DNA from 2 places in the Streptomyces sp. NPDC096040 genome. Region 2 is predicted to be linked to the other one. Evidence: riboswitches for the same ligand, from Rfam matches in the RefSeq annotation. Region 2 holds a riboswitch; the other holds the start of a gene.

Region 1 (7,530 bases), on a different contig from region 2:
GGGGGAGGCGACGGCGATCGCCTTCGCCCAGCAGGGCATGGCCCCCGCGCGACCGCTGACCCACGACCTGTTCAAGGACGTGCTGGAGGCCGTCGGTCAGGAGCTCACCGAAGTACGCATCACGGACCTCCGTGAGGGCGTCTTCTACGCGGAGCTGGTCTTCGCCAGCGGTGTCGAGGTGAGCGCCCGTCCGTCCGACGCCATAGCGCTGGCGCTGCGCACCGGAACGCCGATCTACGGGAGCGACACGGTGCTGGACGACGCGGGCATCGCGATCCCCGACGAGCAGGAGGACGAGGTGGAGAAGTTCCGCGAGTTCCTCGACCAGATCTCGCCCGAGGACTTCGGCACCAGCAGCCAGTGACAGACGGGAGCGGCCCGTCGCCCACCACAAGAGGTCGGTGACGGGCCGGTTCACGGCTGGTCACAGCCGAAACTCATGGGCAATTGCCAGCGGCCACTGAGAGCGTCCTACGCTTTACCGCCAGAGCATTCGGCTAGCCTTTCCCCGCGGTGGGGCACGGGAAACCACTCTTGGGGTGATTATCACTCGGCGTGCCGAGTGTGGCGATCGTTGACGCACCCCTGGTGACTGCCTACCGTCGAGAAGGCAGGTCAAGGACGGAGGTCGGCGTGAGAAGCAGCGGCGACGGTACGGCTGGGGGTGCCCCGGGACGCCGTCTCGGGGAGAGCGGTCCGTACTCGCTTCACGGCAGCACTGCCGGTCACGCTCCGCAGCGGCCGACGGCAGTGCCGAGCGGCGGAGGGGCGGCGTCCATGACGACCGAGGAGATCGGCTACCGGGGGCCCACGGCCTGTGCGGCGGCCGGCATCACCTACCGGCAACTCGACTACTGGGCCCGCACCGGCCTGGTCGAGCCCAGCGTGCGGCCCGCCTACGGGTCGGGCACCCAGCGCCTGTACAGCTTCCGGGACGTCGTCGTTCTGAAGATCGTCAAGCGGTTCCTGGACACCGGGGTGTCCCTTCAGAACATCCGCACCGCCGTGCAACATCTCAGAGAACGCGGTTTCTGCGACCTGGAGCGCATGACCCTCATGAGCGACGGCGCCACGGTCTACGAGTGCACCTCGCCCGACGAGGTCCACGCCCTGCTCCAGGGCGGCCAGGGCATCTTCGGGATCGCGGTCGGCGTGGTCTGGCGGGACGTGGAGAGCGCGCTCTCCCAGCTGCACGGCGAGCGTGTCGACACCGGCGAGACCCTGGTCGGGCCCAACCCCGCCGACGAGCTGGCGCGGCGTCGCAACCGGGCGGTCTGACGCCCCGGACCGCACCCCTTCAGCCCCTTGAGCCTTTTGTGGTGCCCCGGCACGGAACCATGCCGAGGCATTGTCAGTGGCGTGGTGCAGCATCGGAGATGTGAGAAACGCGCCCACGATCCTGCATCTCGACATGGATGCCTTCTACGCCTCGGTGGAACAGGCATCCAAGCCGAGCCTGCGCGGGAAGGCCGTGGTCGTGGGTGGGCTCGGACCGCGCGGGGTGGTGGCCACCGCCTCGTACGAGGCACGGGTGTTCGGGGTGCACTCCGCGATGCCGATGGCACAGGCGCGCAGGCTGGCGCCGAACGCCGCGTATCTCGTGCCGCGCTTCGGGTTGTACCGGTCGATCAGCGAGCAGGTGATGGCGCTGCTGCACGAGCTGTCGCCGCTGGTGGAGCCGCTGAGCCTGGACGAGGCGTTCGTCGACCTGGAGGCGGGTGAGGTGGCCTGGGACGCGGTGTCGGCGCGGCTGGTGGGGGAGAAGCTGCGCGCGGACATACGGGCGGCCACGGGGCTCTCCGGGTCGGTCGGGCTCGCCGCCTCCAAGATGCTCGCGAAGATCGCCTCCGAGCAGGCCAAGCCGGACGGGCTGGTGCTGATCGAGCCGGGCACGGAGCGGGCGATGCTCGGGCCGATGTCGGTGCGGACCCTGCCGGGCGTGGGGCCGGCGACGGGGGACCATCTGCGGCGGGCCGGGATCACCACGGTCGACGAGATCGCCGAGGCGGGGGAGGACGAGCTGGTACGGCTGCTGGGCAAGGCCCATGGGCATGCGCTGCACGCGATGGCACTGGCGCACGACGAACGGCCGGTGGTCGCCGAGCGGGAGGCCAAGTCGGTATCCGTCGAGGACACGTACGACGTGGACATCCATGACCGGCTGCGGGTGGGGATGGAGGTGCAGCGGCTGGCCGACCGGTGTGTGCGCAGGCTCCGGGGGGCCGGGCTGTCGGGGCGGACCATCGTGCTGAAGGTACGGCGGTACGACTTCTCGACGCTCACCCGGTCGGAGACGCTCAGGGGGCCGACCGACGATCCGGCGGTGGTGCGGGAGGCGGCCGCGCGGCTGCTGGACTCGGTGGACACGACGGGGGGTGTGCGGTTGCTGGGGGTGGGGGTGACGGGGCTGGCCGACTACACACAGGAGGATCTGTTCGCGCAGGCGGCGGGGGAGGCGGCGGAGGTCCTGGCGGAGGAGGACGCGGCCGAGCCGGTCGCCGAGCAGGAGGTGGTCGTAGAGCGGAGATGGCCTTCGGGGCACGACGTCCGGCATGCCGAGTACGGACACGGGTGGGTGCAGGGGAGTGGGCTGGGGAGGGTGACGGTTCGGTTCGAGACGCCGGGGTCGGTGGAGCCGGGGCGGGTGCGGACGTTCCGGGTGGAGGATCCTGAGCTGGAGCCGGTGGATCCGTTGCCGTTGGTGCCGGGGATTCCAGTGGACGGGGTTGGTGCGTGACCCGGGGGTGGGGTCGCGCACCGGCGCTCGCAGGATGCCGCCCGCGCCCACCCGTGCAGCCCCAGCGGCACGACTGCCCGCGGCTGGAGAGGCGCGCCCGCCGGTCTACGCGCCCGCGTCCTCGGTTCCCGCCAGTTTGCCGAAGTCGTGGTCCGGGTGGTCTGGGGGCGGGGCGGTCATGTCCAGGCCGTAGTGGTGGTAGAGCTGAAGTTCCTGCTCCGGGGACAGGTGGCGGCCCACGCCGAAGTCGGGGGCATCTTTGATCAGGGCGCGGTCGAAGGGGACCTGGAGGGTGCCCTCGACCAGCTCGCTGGGCTCCAGGGGCACGAAGGCGTCCCGGGAGAACAGGCCGGTGCGTATGGCCGCCCACTCCGGCACACCGGTCGCGTCGTCGAGGTAGACCTCGTCGATCGTGCCGATCTTCGTGCCGTTGCGGTCGAACGCCTTGCGGCCGATCAGGTTGCGCGGATCGATGTCGGTCTGCACGGGCCCTCCACTTGGTCGCAACTCATCCGTAAGCACTACGAAAGAGCACATTGAAGGAGGCGGCCACTCGAAGGCCCGTGCGTTGCCCTCGCTGGTAGGCTGGCAAGCGGCTGCTGACCCCGTGCGGGAGAGTCCTCCGGGCAGACCGGAGGCGCCGAAGGAGCAAATCCTCCCCGGAATCTCTCAGGCTCACGTACCGCACGGACGAGGTCACTCTGGAAAGCAGGGCGGGCGTCGACGGCGTCCGCTCTCACCGACGGTGAAAGCCGGATCCCCTGGGCGTCCGGCGAAGCTCTCAGGTTGAGATGACAGAGGGGGAGGCCGTCGGGGTGCCCGCGCCTGGGTACCCCTCGAAGGTCGCGTCAGACCAGGAGGCCTCCGCAATGACCGCCCAGCGTGTTCCGCTTTCCGAGCTTGAACAGGGAATCCCGTTCGAGCAGCGCCATATCGGGCCCGATCACGAGGCCCGGGCCAAGATGCTCGCCCAGGTCGGGTACGGCTCGCTCGACGAGCTGACCGCCGCCGCGGTGCCGGACGTGATCAAGAACGCCGACACCCTGGAACTGCCGGGTGCGCGCACCGAGGCCGAGGTGCTGGCCGAACTGCGGTCGCTGGCGGACCGGAACCAGGTGCTCGACTCGATGATCGGGCTCGGCTACTACGGCACCTTCACGCCGCCCGTCATCCTGCGCAACGTGATGGAGAACCCCGCCTGGTACACGGCTTACACCCCGTATCAGCCGGAGATCTCCCAGGGCCGGCTGGAAGCGCTGCTGAACTTCCAGACCATGGTCGCCGACCTCACCGGACTGCCCACCTCCGGTGCCTCGCTGCTCGACGAGGGCACGGCCGCCGCCGAGGCCATGGCTCTGTCGCTGCGCATGGGCAAGAACAAGAAGGGCGTCTTCGTCATCGACGCGGACGCGCTGCCGCAGACCGTGGCCGTGATCCGGACGCGGGCCGAACCGACGGGGGTCGAGGTCGTCGTCGCGGACCTGAGCGACGGGATTCCGGCGGACCTCGCCTCGCGTGAGATCAACGGGGTGCTCGTCCAGTACCCCGGTGCTTCCGGTGCCGTACGCGACATCAAGCCGCTCGTCGAGCAGGCGCACGGGCTGGGCGCGCTCGTCACCGTCGCCGCCGATCTGCTGGCGCTGACGCTGCTGACCTCGCCGGGTGAGCTGGGCGCCGACATCGCCGTCGGTACGACCCAGCGGTTCGGTGTGCCGATGGGCTTCGGCGGGCCGCACGCGGGCTACATGGCGGTGCGGGAGAAGTTCGCGCGCAGCCTGCCCGGGCGGCTCGTGGGCGTGTCCGTGGACGCCGACGGGCACAAGGCCTACCGGCTCGCGCTGCAGACGCGCGAACAGCACATCCGCCGTGAGAAGGCCACCAGCAACATCTGCACCGCGCAGGTGCTGCTCGCCGTGATGGCCGGCATGTACGCCGTCTACCACGGGCCCGAGGGGCTGCGGGCCATCGCCCGGCGAACCCACCGCTACGCCACGATCCTGGCCGCGGGGCTCAGGGCCGGCGGGGTCGAGGTCGTGCACGGCGCCTACTTCGACACCCTCACCGCGCGCGTGCCCGGCAAGGCCGCCGAGGTCGTCGCCGCCGCCCGGCAGAGCGGTGTCAACCTGCGGCTCGTGGACGCGGACCACGTCTCCATGGCCTGCGACGAGACCACCACGCGGGCCCAGCTGGGCGCCGTATGGACGGCGTTCGGCGTCGAGGGCGACGTCGAGACGCTGGACGTGGTCGCCGAGGACACGCTGCCCGAGGCGCTGCTGCGCGGCGACGGCTACCTGGGCCACCCCGTCTTCCACGAGCACCGTTCCGAGACCGCCATGCTGCGCTACCTGCGCTGGCTCGCCGACCGGGACTACGCGCTGGACCGGGGCATGATCCCGCTGGGCTCCTGCACCATGAAGCTCAACGCGACGACCGAGATGGAGCCGGTCACCTGGCCCGAGTTCGGCCAGCTGCACCCCTTCGCGCCCGCCGAGCAGGCGCAGGGCTATCTGACGCTCATCCGTGAGCTGGAGGAGCGGCTCGCCGAGGTCACCGGCTACGACAAGGTGTCGCTCCAGCCCAATGCCGGGTCACAGGGTGAGCTGGCCGGGCTGCTCGCCGTACGCGCCTACCACCGTGCCAACGGCGACGCGCAGCGGACCGTCTGCCTGATCCCTTCCTCCGCGCACGGCACCAACGCCGCCAGCGCCGTCATGGCCGGGATGAAGGTCGTCGTCGTGAAGACCGCCGAGGACGGCGAGATCGATGTCGAGGACCTGCGGGCGAAGATCGAGCAGCACCGCGACCAGCTCGCCGTGCTGATGATCACATACCCGTCCACGCACGGCGTGTTCGAGGAGCATGTCGCGGACATCTGCGGTCAGGTGCACGAGGCCGGCGGCCAGGTGTACGTCGACGGGGCCAACCTCAACGCCCTGGTCGGGGTCGCCAAGCCGGGGCACTTCGGCGGCGACGTCTCCCACCTCAACCTGCACAAGACCTTCTGCATCCCGCACGGCGGCGGTGGGCCGGGCGTCGGTCCGGTGGCCGTACGGGCCCACCTGGCGCCGTACCTGCCGAACCACCCGCTCCAGCCGGCCGCCGGGCCGCAGACCGGTGTCGGACCGATCTCGGCCGCGCCGTGGGGCTCCGCGGGGATCCTGCCGATCTCGTGGGCGTACGTCCGGCTCATGGGCGGCGAGGGGCTGAAGCGCGCCACGCAGGTGGCCGTGCTCAGCGCCAACTACATCGCCAAGCGGCTGGAGCCGCACTATCCCGTGCTCTACACCGGGCCCGGCGGGCTGGTCGCGCACGAGTGCATCATCGATCTGCGGCCGCTGACCAAGGCGACCGGGGTGAGCGTCGACGATGTCGCCAAGCGGCTCATCGACTACGGGTTCCACGCGCCGACGATGTCCTTCCCGGTGGCCGGGACGCTGATGATCGAGCCGACCGAGTCCGAGGACCTCGGTGAGCTGGACCGTTTCTGCGAGGCGATGATCGCCATCCGGGCGGAGATCGACAAGGTCGGGGCGGGGGAGTGGCCCGCCGACGACAACCCGCTGCGCGGTGCCCCGCACACGGCCGCCGCGCTCGGTGGGGAGTGGGAGCACGCGTACACCCGTGAAGAGGCCGTCTTCCCGGCCGGGGTGTCCGCCGCCGACAAGTACTGGCCGCCGGTGCGCCGGATCGACCAGGCCTTCGGTGACCGGAACCTGGTGTGCTCCTGCCCGCCGCTGGACGCGTACGAGGACTGATCCGCGGTACGGGTACGGCAGAGGCCCCGCTTCGGCGGGGCCTCTCGTGTGTGGTTCTGTGCGGTTCTACGCCGGGTACGCGTGGGTCTGTGCCGCCTTCACCGTCGCCCAGACCGTGGCGCCGGGGTGCAGGTCCAGTTCAGCGGCGGCGACCGTGGTGAGGTCGGCGGCGAGGGGGAGTTCGCCGGTCAGGTCGGCGCGGATCTGGTCGCCGTGGATCTCCAGGCCGACGACCTCGCAGTGCCAGAGGTTGCGGGCGCTGGCGCCGGTGGGGCGGTCCCGGAAGAGGGTGACGGCGCTCGGCGGGAACGCGACGAACACGTCACCGGCGAGGTCCTCCGTGGTGGCGACGGCGGGGCCGGTGTCCAGCCTGACCAGGTGGCCCTCGGCCCGGCCGCGGTAGAGGTTGAGGCCGACCAGGTGCGCGATGTAGTCGGTGCGCGGGTGGCGGGCGATGTCGGCGGGGGTGCCCTCCTGGACGATCCTGCCCTGCTCGATGACGATCAGGCGGTCGGCCAGCACCATGGCGTCCAGCGGGTCGTGGGTGACCAGTACCGCGACGGCGTCGAAATCGGTCAGATGACGGCGGAGTTGGGAGCGTACGTCCAGACGGGTGCGGGCGTCGAGGGCGGCGAGGGGTTCGTCCAGGAGCAGCAGGCGGGGGTGGGTGGCCAGGGCTCGGGCCAGTGCGACGCGCTGGGCCTGGCCGCCGGAGAGGCGGCGGGGCTTGGCGCCGGTGTGCTCCGCGAGACCCATGCGGTCCAGCCACGCGGCTGCCTGGGCGCGGGCCTCGGCCTTTGTCGCGCCTTGGCAGCGGGGGCCGAAGGCGACGTTGTCGAGGGCCGTGAGGTGAGGGAAGAGGAGGTAGTCCTGGAAGACGACGCCCACCGGGCGGGATTCGGGGGGCGTACGGTCCAACTCCGTGCCGTCCAGGTGGAGGTGGCCGGCGGTGAGGGGGGTGAGGCCGGCGAGGGCGCGGAGGGCGGTCGTTTTGCCGGCGCCGTTGGGGCCGAGGAGGGCGACGACCTCGCCGGGGGC
Region 2 (7,530 bases):
CGTGCGCCAACGGGTCGCCCTCGGCGCGCAGTTGGCGCGCGGTGATGGCGGCCCGGCGGCGTACCCGCAGACCGCCCGGCAGGATGCCCTCCCGTGACATCCCGCGCGAGACGCACGCCTGCATCACCCGCCAGATGTCCAGCAGACCCTCGCGGATCTCCTCCTCGGTGCGCCAGGCCCGCTCGTTCTCCAGCATCAGCGCGGAGATCGACAGACCCGTCTCCTTCGCCAGGCGCAGCAGCTCGTCGCCCGTGCGGAAGGGGTACTTCAGGACCGTGTCGTCCAGCTTGATGCGGTCCGCGCCGACCGCCTCCTCGTCGACGACGAACCCGCCGCCGACCGAGTAGTACGTCTTGGACAGCAGCTCCGCCCCGGACGCGTCGTACGCCCAGAGGGTCATGCCGTTCGCGTGGTACGGGAGCGTTTTGCGGCGGTGCAGTTTGAGGTCGGTGTCGTAGGAGAAGGCGATCTCGTGCTCGCCGAGGAGCGACAGGCGTCCGGTCGTCCTGATCGTCTCGACCCGGTCGTCCGCGGTCTCCACGTCGACCGTGCGCGGCGAGGCGCCCTCCAGGCCGAGCAGTACCGCCTTCGGGGTGCCGTGGCCGTGGCCGGTCGCACCGAGGGAGCCGTACAGCTCGGAGCGTATCGACGCGACGGAGTCCAGCAGCCCCTCGTTGCGCAGGCGTCGTGCGAACAGGCCGGCCGCGCGCATCGGCCCGACGGTGTGGGAGCTCGACGGGCCGATGCCGATCGAGAACAGGTCGAAGACCGAGATGGCCACGGGAACTCCTCCTAGGAGGGTGGGGGCACACGCCATCGGGTGCCCCCACCGGGGAACTACTTGTTCAGACCGGGGTACAGCGGGTGCTTGTCGGTCAGGGCGCTGACCCGGGCCTTCAGCGCGCCCGCGTCGTACGACGGTTTCAGCGTCTCGGCGATCACGTCCGCGACCTCGGTGAAGTCCTCGGCCGTGAAGCCACGCGTGGCCAGCGCCGGGGTGCCGATCCGCAGACCCGAGGTGACCATCGGCGGCCGCGGGTCGTTCGGGACGGCGTTGCGGTTGACCGTGATGCCGACCTCGTGGAGGCGGTCCTCGGCCTGCTGCCCGTCCAGTTCGGACTCGCGCAGGTCGACGAGGATCAGGTGGACGTCCGTACCTCCGGACAGGACGTTCACACCGGCCTCGCGGGCGTCGGGCGCGGTCAGCCGCTCGGCGAGGATGCGCGCACCCTCCACCGTACGACGCTGGCGCTCCTTGAAGTCCGCCGAGGCGGCGACCTTGAAGGAGACCGCCTTCGCCGCGATCACATGCTCCAGGGGACCGCCCTGGAAGCCCGGGAAGACGGACGAGTTCAGCTTCTTCGCGAAGGCCTGGCGGGCCAGGATGATGCCGCCGCGGGGGCCGCCGAGCGTCTTGTGGGTGGTGGAGGTGACCACGTCGGCGTACGGCACGGGGTTCGCGTGCAGACCGGCGGCCACCAGGCCGGCGAAGTGGGCCATGTCGACCCACAGGTACGCCCCGACCTCGTCGGCGATCCGCCGGAACTCCGCGAAGTCCAGCTCGCGCGGGTACGCCGACCAGCCGGCGATGATCACCTTCGGCCGGTGCTCCTTGGCGAGCCGCTCCACCTCGGCCATGTCGACGAGACCGGAGTCGTCGACGTGGTAGGCCACGACGTCGAACTGCTTGCCGGAGAAGTTCAGGCGCATGCCGTGGGTGAGGTGGCCACCGTGGGCGAGGTCCAGACCCAGGATGGTGTCCCCGGGCTGGGCCAGCGCGAACAGGGCCGCCTGGTTGGCGGAGGCACCGGAGTGCGGCTGCACGTTGGCGTACTCGGCGCCGAACAGCTCCTTCACCCGGTCGATGGCGATCTGCTCGGTGACGTCGACGTGCTCGCAGCCGCCGTAGTAGCGGCGGCCCGGGTAACCCTCGGCGTACTTGTTGGTGAGTACCGAGCCCTGCGCCTCCATGACCGCGACCGGAGCGAAGTTCTCCGAGGCGATCATCTCCAGGGTGGACTGCTGGCGCTCCAGCTCGGCGTCGACCGCGGCCGCGACCTCCGGGTCGAGCTCGTGCAGGGGCGTGTTCAGAACGGACATCAGTTTCTACGACTCCTCAGCCGGTGTTTCTACGACTCCTCCGCCGGTGCGCTACGGCGCTCAGCCGGCGGTGAAGGCGGTGTACTCGTCGGCGGAGAGCAGGTCGGCCGGCTCGTCCGCGACGCGCACCTTGAACAGCCAGCCGCCCTCGAACGGGGCCGAGTTCACCAGGGACGGGTCGTCCACGACGTCCTCGTTGACCTCGGTGATCTCACCGGTGACCGGCGAGTACAGGTCGGAGACCGACTTGGTCGACTCCAGCTCGCCGCAGGACTCGCCCGCGGTCACCGTGTCGCCGACGGCCGGGAGCTGGACGAAGACGACGTCACCGAGCGCGTTGGCCGCGTGCTCCGTGATGCCGACCGTCGCCACGCCGTCCGCGGCGGCCGACAGCCACTCGTGCTCCTTGCTGTAACGCAGCTGCTGGGGGTTGCTCATGGCCTGAATTCTCCTGTACGCGGGGGAGTGCTGGGGAAAGAGGACTGCTGGAAAGGGACGTGAGCAGCGGAAATGTGCGCAGGGTCACGCGGGCGCCGCGCTCGGTGTCCGATTCTCGTCTAATTCTGAGTCTGACTCTGTGTCTACTTCTGGCGCTTGTAGAACGGCAGCGCCACGACCTCGTACGGTTCGTGGCTGCCCCGGATGTCCACGGCCACGCCCGCCGTGCCCGGCGCCGAGTGCGCCGCGTCGACGTACGCCATGGCGATGGGCCTGCCCAGGGTGGGGGAGGGGGCACCGGAGGTGACCTCGCCGATCACCTCGCCGCCGGCGACCACCGGGTACCCGGCGCGCGGCACCCGGCGGCCCTCGGCGATCAGGCCGACCAGCACCCGCGGCGGCCGGGCGGCGGCACGGTCGGCGGCCTCCCGGAGCGCCTCGCGCCCCACGAAGTCGCCCTCCTTCTCGAACTTCACCACCCGGCCGAGCCCGGCGTCGAAGGGGGTCAGCGAGGTGGTCAGCTCATGCCCGTAGAGCGGCATGCCGGCCTCCAGGCGCAGGGTGTCCCGGCAGGACAGCCCGCAGGGCACCAGGCCGACACCCTCACCCGCCTCGGTGAGTGCCTGCCACAGCCGCACCGCGTGTTCCGGCTTCACGAACAGCTCGAAGCCGTCCTCGCCGGTGTAGCCGGTGCGTGCGATCAGCGCCGGGACCCCGGCGACGGTGCCGGGCAGCCCCGCGTAGTACTTCAGGCCGTCCAGATCGGCGTCGGTCAGCGACTTCAGGATGCCCGGCGACTCGGGCCCCTGGACGGCGATCAGCGCGTACGCGTCCCGGTCGTCCCGCACCTCGGCGTCGAACCCGGCGGCACGCTCCGTCAGCGCGGCGAGGACCACCTGGGCGTTGGAGGCGTTGGCCACGACCATGTACTCGGTGTCGGCCAGCCGGTAGACGATCAGGTCGTCGAGGATGCCGCCGTCGGCCCGGCAGATCATGGTGTAGCGGGCGCGCCCGACGCCGACGGAGGCGATGTTGCCGACCAGCGCGTGGTTCAGCAGGGCGGCGGCCTGGGGGCCGGTCACGGTGATCTCGCCCATGTGGGAGAGGTCGAAGAGCCCGGCCCTGGTCCGCACGGCGACATGCTCGTCGCGCTCGGAGCCGTAGCGCAGGGGCATGTCCCAGCCGGCGAAGTCGGTCATGGTCGCGCCGAGCGCGCGATGCACGGCATCGAGCGCGGTACGGCGGAGTCCAGCGGAATCGGAACTGCTCATCGGTCGGTCGTCTCCCAAGGGTCCCAGGGCATGACAGGCGAGGTCTGTCCTCCCCATCTGTCATCGGAACCTGAGAGGTTCGCCCTGACCACACGAGTGGTCACGGCTTGCACCTTGGGTGGGGCCACTGACACAGCGGCCCGCTTTTCAGATGTGCCTCGCCCGCGCGGTAACGGGGCCTGAGAGATTCAAGGGAGGGACTTGCTCCTTCGGCGCCCCAGCGAAGACTGCTGGGGACTCTCCCGCGCGGATTCAAGCGGCCGGTATGCAGTTGGCGGGCACATCATTGCATGCCGGGCGGAGCTTTGTAACAGGGCTGTGGCGCGGAGCGGACGGAACCGCGAGACACCGTGCATTACCTTCTCTTTACGTTAAGTGGGGAGAACCTTTCCTGAACCCCCAGGGAGGACGATCACGGTGACAAGCACCACGGCATACGCGACGACGGGCATCACCCTGCCGGGACAGCCGACGGCCCCGGCCCGCGAGCGGTGTGACAAGCGCCCCGCACCGGTCGTCCGCGATCTGCGCGACCGAGCCGGACACAGCCCGCACGGCCTGCTCTTCGGCCCCCGTGACCTGGTCGTGGTCACCGGGCTGCCCGGCAGCGGCAAGTCCACCCTGATGCACCGCACCGTCCAGGGCATCCGGATCGACTCCCAGGACACCCGCGACCGCTGGGACGCCCGCCTGGCCCGCTTCCTGCCGTACACCCTCTACCGCCCGCTGGTCCGCCTCGCCCACTACGCCGGACTGCGCCGCGCGCTGCGCACCGGCGAGGGCGTGGTCGTGCACGACTGCGGCACCCAGGCCTGGGTGCGTGACTGGCTGGCCCGCGAGGCCCGCCGCCGCGACGGCACCCTGCACCTGCTGCTCCTGGACGTCACGCCGGGCACGGCACTGGACGGCCAGCGCGAGCGCGGCCGGGGCGTCTCCCGGTACGCCTTCCTGCGCCACCGCCACGCCGCCGCCCGCCTGGTGCGCGCGGTGGAGAAGGGCGGCCCGCCCCAGGGCGTCGGCTCGGCGGTGCTCCTGGACCGGGACGCGGCTGACGTGCTGTGCCGGATCGCCTTCGGGAAGGCGGAGAAGCTCGCGGGGTGAGGCTTTCCGGCAAGCGGAGCGCTCACGAGGTGAGGCTCTCCGGCAAGCGGAGCGCTCACGGGGTGAGGCTTTGTCCCCGCAGGGTGAGGCATTGTCACAGCCACCCGCTAGCCTTTTCAGCCTCAGCAGCAGTGGTTTCCAGCAGGCGGTAGGCAGATGGACTTCCCGGCGGACATTCCCGCGGACTTCCCGGCACAGGCACACCCCCACCCGCACGGCGGTTGGCCCGGCAACGAGCTGGAGGAGGTCCTGTCGGCCTCCCTCGGCGTCCCCGCGGCGGCGGGCCGGCTCATCGAGGTACTGAGCCGGAGCTTCCTGTGGGTCCCGCTGCCGGAGGGCGGCGGCCCGCACAGCGGCTCGCTGGACCTGCCCACCACGGAGATCCAGGGCCAGGTGTACGTCCCGGTCTTCAGCTCCGAGGAGCAGTTCCGACTGGTGGTCGGCTCCCATCTGTCGTTCACGATCGCCCCCGCCGTCGAGTTCGCCCGCGGTCTGCCCCCGCAGGTCGGCATCGCCGTGAACCCCGGGGGAGTGGTGGGCGTCCCGCTGCCGCCGGAGGCGGTCGCCGAGCTGTGCCGGTCCGGCCGTACCGAACTGGACGGCGCCGCCTCGGGCGGCCGGGTCCGCCTCTTCGAGCCGGACTGGCAGGACGACCCGATGGACTTCCTGGCCGCGGCGTCGGCGGAGTTCGCGGCGACCGGCGTGGTCGCCACGGCCCGCCGCTGCCTGGCCGTGGTCGAGACGGCAGACCCGGTGATGTTCGTGGGCGTAGAACTCTCCCAGTGGGAGGGGGACATAAGGGCGCTGCCCCTGGAGGCGCTGGGCAAGGCCCTCGGCAGGGTCCCGGTGAAGTGGCCGGTGAACCTGGTCCTGCTGGACGTGGCGGAGGATCCGGTGGGCCACTGGATGCGGGACAACGTCCGCCCCTTCTATCAATACGGTCACTGAAAGCGCCCCGTAAGGGGCGCGAGGAACTGCGCGACCAGCCACAACGAAACCCGCACTCGCGCACGACCAATCGGCCCCCACCCCCTGGGCGCTTAAGCTGTCACCACACGCGGGGCAACTCTTCGAAGGGGCGGTACGACAGGTGAGCGCGAGCCTCAGCGGCAGCGTCGAGCACATGCTGCGCCAGGTCACGCCCGGGCGCTACGACGCCTACGAGGCACTCCTCCGCGCCCTCGCCACGCCCTCCTCCGGCCAGATCTGGATGCTGCTCTGGCACGGCCAGGCCGGCTCCCCCGACGCCCAGTACGGGAACATGGAGGTCGACGGTCACGGCTACGCCCCCTGCGTGACCTCGGCCCAGGAACTGTCGGCGAGCGGCTGGAACCGCTCGTACGAAGTGGTCGATGGTGTCGACGTGGCCCGCACCCTCTATCCCGACCACTTCGGTCTCTGGCTCAACCCGCACGCCCCGGGCGGCGGCGTCGGCATCCCCTGGCTGGACCTGCGCCGCATCGCGACAGGCCTGGACCGCCAGCCGGCCGGGCCGCTCCGCCTGGCGGAACCCGCGATCGAGGTCCCGCAGTTCTACGCGCTGCTGTCGCAGAACGCCCACCGTACCCCTGCGGTCCGCTCCCTGCGGCGGGCCTGGGTGCAGCCGGCGCTCGGGGCGCCCTATCTCGCGATCGGGCTCGACGTGTACGACACGTCGCCGTCGGCCGTGGACTCGGTGCGGGCGATGATGCAGCAGTCGATCGGGGCGGTGCCGGACGGGCTGCCGGTGTCGACGGTCGCCATGACCGACGAGTACGACCCGGTGGTGATGTGGATGAGAGCGGCCGCACGGCCGTTCTACGACCGCGAGGCGCATGCGGCGCTGCCACCGGCGCCGGTCGCGGGGTACGGGTATCCGCCGACGCCCGGCGGCTACTGACAGCACTGTGCCCGCCTCTCGTCCGAGAGGCGGGCACAGTTGTCACCGGGTCACGGCTTGGTCGTGCACTGCGTCTTTCCGACGCACGTGGAGTAGAAGATCTTCGCGGTGACGGCGCGGAATACGCCGTAGTCCTTGTCGACGACGGTCTTGCAGTTCGCGCCGTAGTGCGCCTTCTCTATGTGGAACTTCTGGAATTCCACCTTCGGAGTTATGTAGCCGTAGCGCTTTCCGGGAACGCTGAGGTTGTGTTCCACGGAGATTCCCGTGGTGTTCGACTTGGATACCGTGTAGTTGGTATTTCCGTTGATTTCGGCCACGGCGACCTTGACGCTCAGGCCGCCACCGCTTGTCCAGCCGGACGTACGCGACTTGGTGATGCTGAGGGTGTACTTGAGCGTCGAGGTCTGCGAGCTCGAGTTGTAGGCGCCCACGGTGCCACCCGATGACTGGTAGTACCGGGGGCCCACCGAATCGACGTCCCAGAAATGCCCGGTGCCGCAGTTGTCCGGGTGCACTTCGGCGGCGGAGGCGGCCGTCGGTACCGCGAAGCTCGCACCGGCCAGAAGTGCGGCAGTGGCCACAGCGCGGCCGACCATTCCAATAGCGGTCATTTCCTTGTCCCCGTTTCCCGTTGGAGTGGCGGTTGTTTCGCCGACGGGGCATGAAGTTAGCGCTGTGGTGTGTGTGCTTCAAGCGAGAAATACGGAACCTGCTATTCAATCCTCAAGGGATCCTCAA

The links. Region 2 has a riboswitch for glycine ahead of gcvT (glycine cleavage system aminomethyltransferase GcvT). Riboswitches for the same ligand answer to the same signal wherever they lie in the genome.
Region 1: linked by a shared signal. The riboswitch ahead of gcvP (aminomethyl-transferring glycine dehydrogenase) and the one ahead of gcvT (glycine cleavage system aminomethyltransferase GcvT) in region 2 are both predicted to bind glycine.

What each region holds. Positions count from the first base shown of each region.
Region 1 covers NZ_JBEOTA010000068.1:7,620-15,149, forward strand. The annotation lists gene ABTY98_RS41355 (bifunctional nuclease family protein) at 1-364, shown strand, start outside; gene ABTY98_RS41360 (MerR family transcriptional regulator) at 634-1,278, shown strand; partial or broken gene ABTY98_RS41365 (DNA polymerase IV) at 1,379-2,930, shown strand; gene ABTY98_RS41370 (PRC-barrel domain-containing protein) at 2,843-3,223, opposite strand; glycine riboswitch at 3,338-3,432, shown strand; gene gcvP (aminomethyl-transferring glycine dehydrogenase) at 3,607-6,492, shown strand; gene ABTY98_RS41380 (ABC transporter ATP-binding protein) at 6,559-7,530, opposite strand, start outside.
Region 2 covers NZ_JBEOTA010000003.1:38,840-46,369, forward strand. The annotation lists gene ABTY98_RS03820 (L-serine ammonia-lyase) at 1-781, opposite strand, end outside; gene glyA (serine hydroxymethyltransferase) at 838-2,100, opposite strand; gene gcvH (glycine cleavage system protein GcvH) at 2,161-2,538, opposite strand; gene gcvT (glycine cleavage system aminomethyltransferase GcvT) at 2,682-3,809, opposite strand; glycine riboswitch at 3,857-3,966, opposite strand; glycine riboswitch at 3,967-4,064, opposite strand; gene ABTY98_RS03840 (AAA family ATPase) at 4,221-4,910, shown strand; gene ABTY98_RS03845 (enhanced serine sensitivity protein SseB) at 5,067-5,858, shown strand; gene ABTY98_RS03850 (enhanced serine sensitivity protein SseB C-terminal domain-containing protein) at 6,034-6,789, shown strand; gene ABTY98_RS03855 (hypothetical protein) at 6,840-7,403, opposite strand.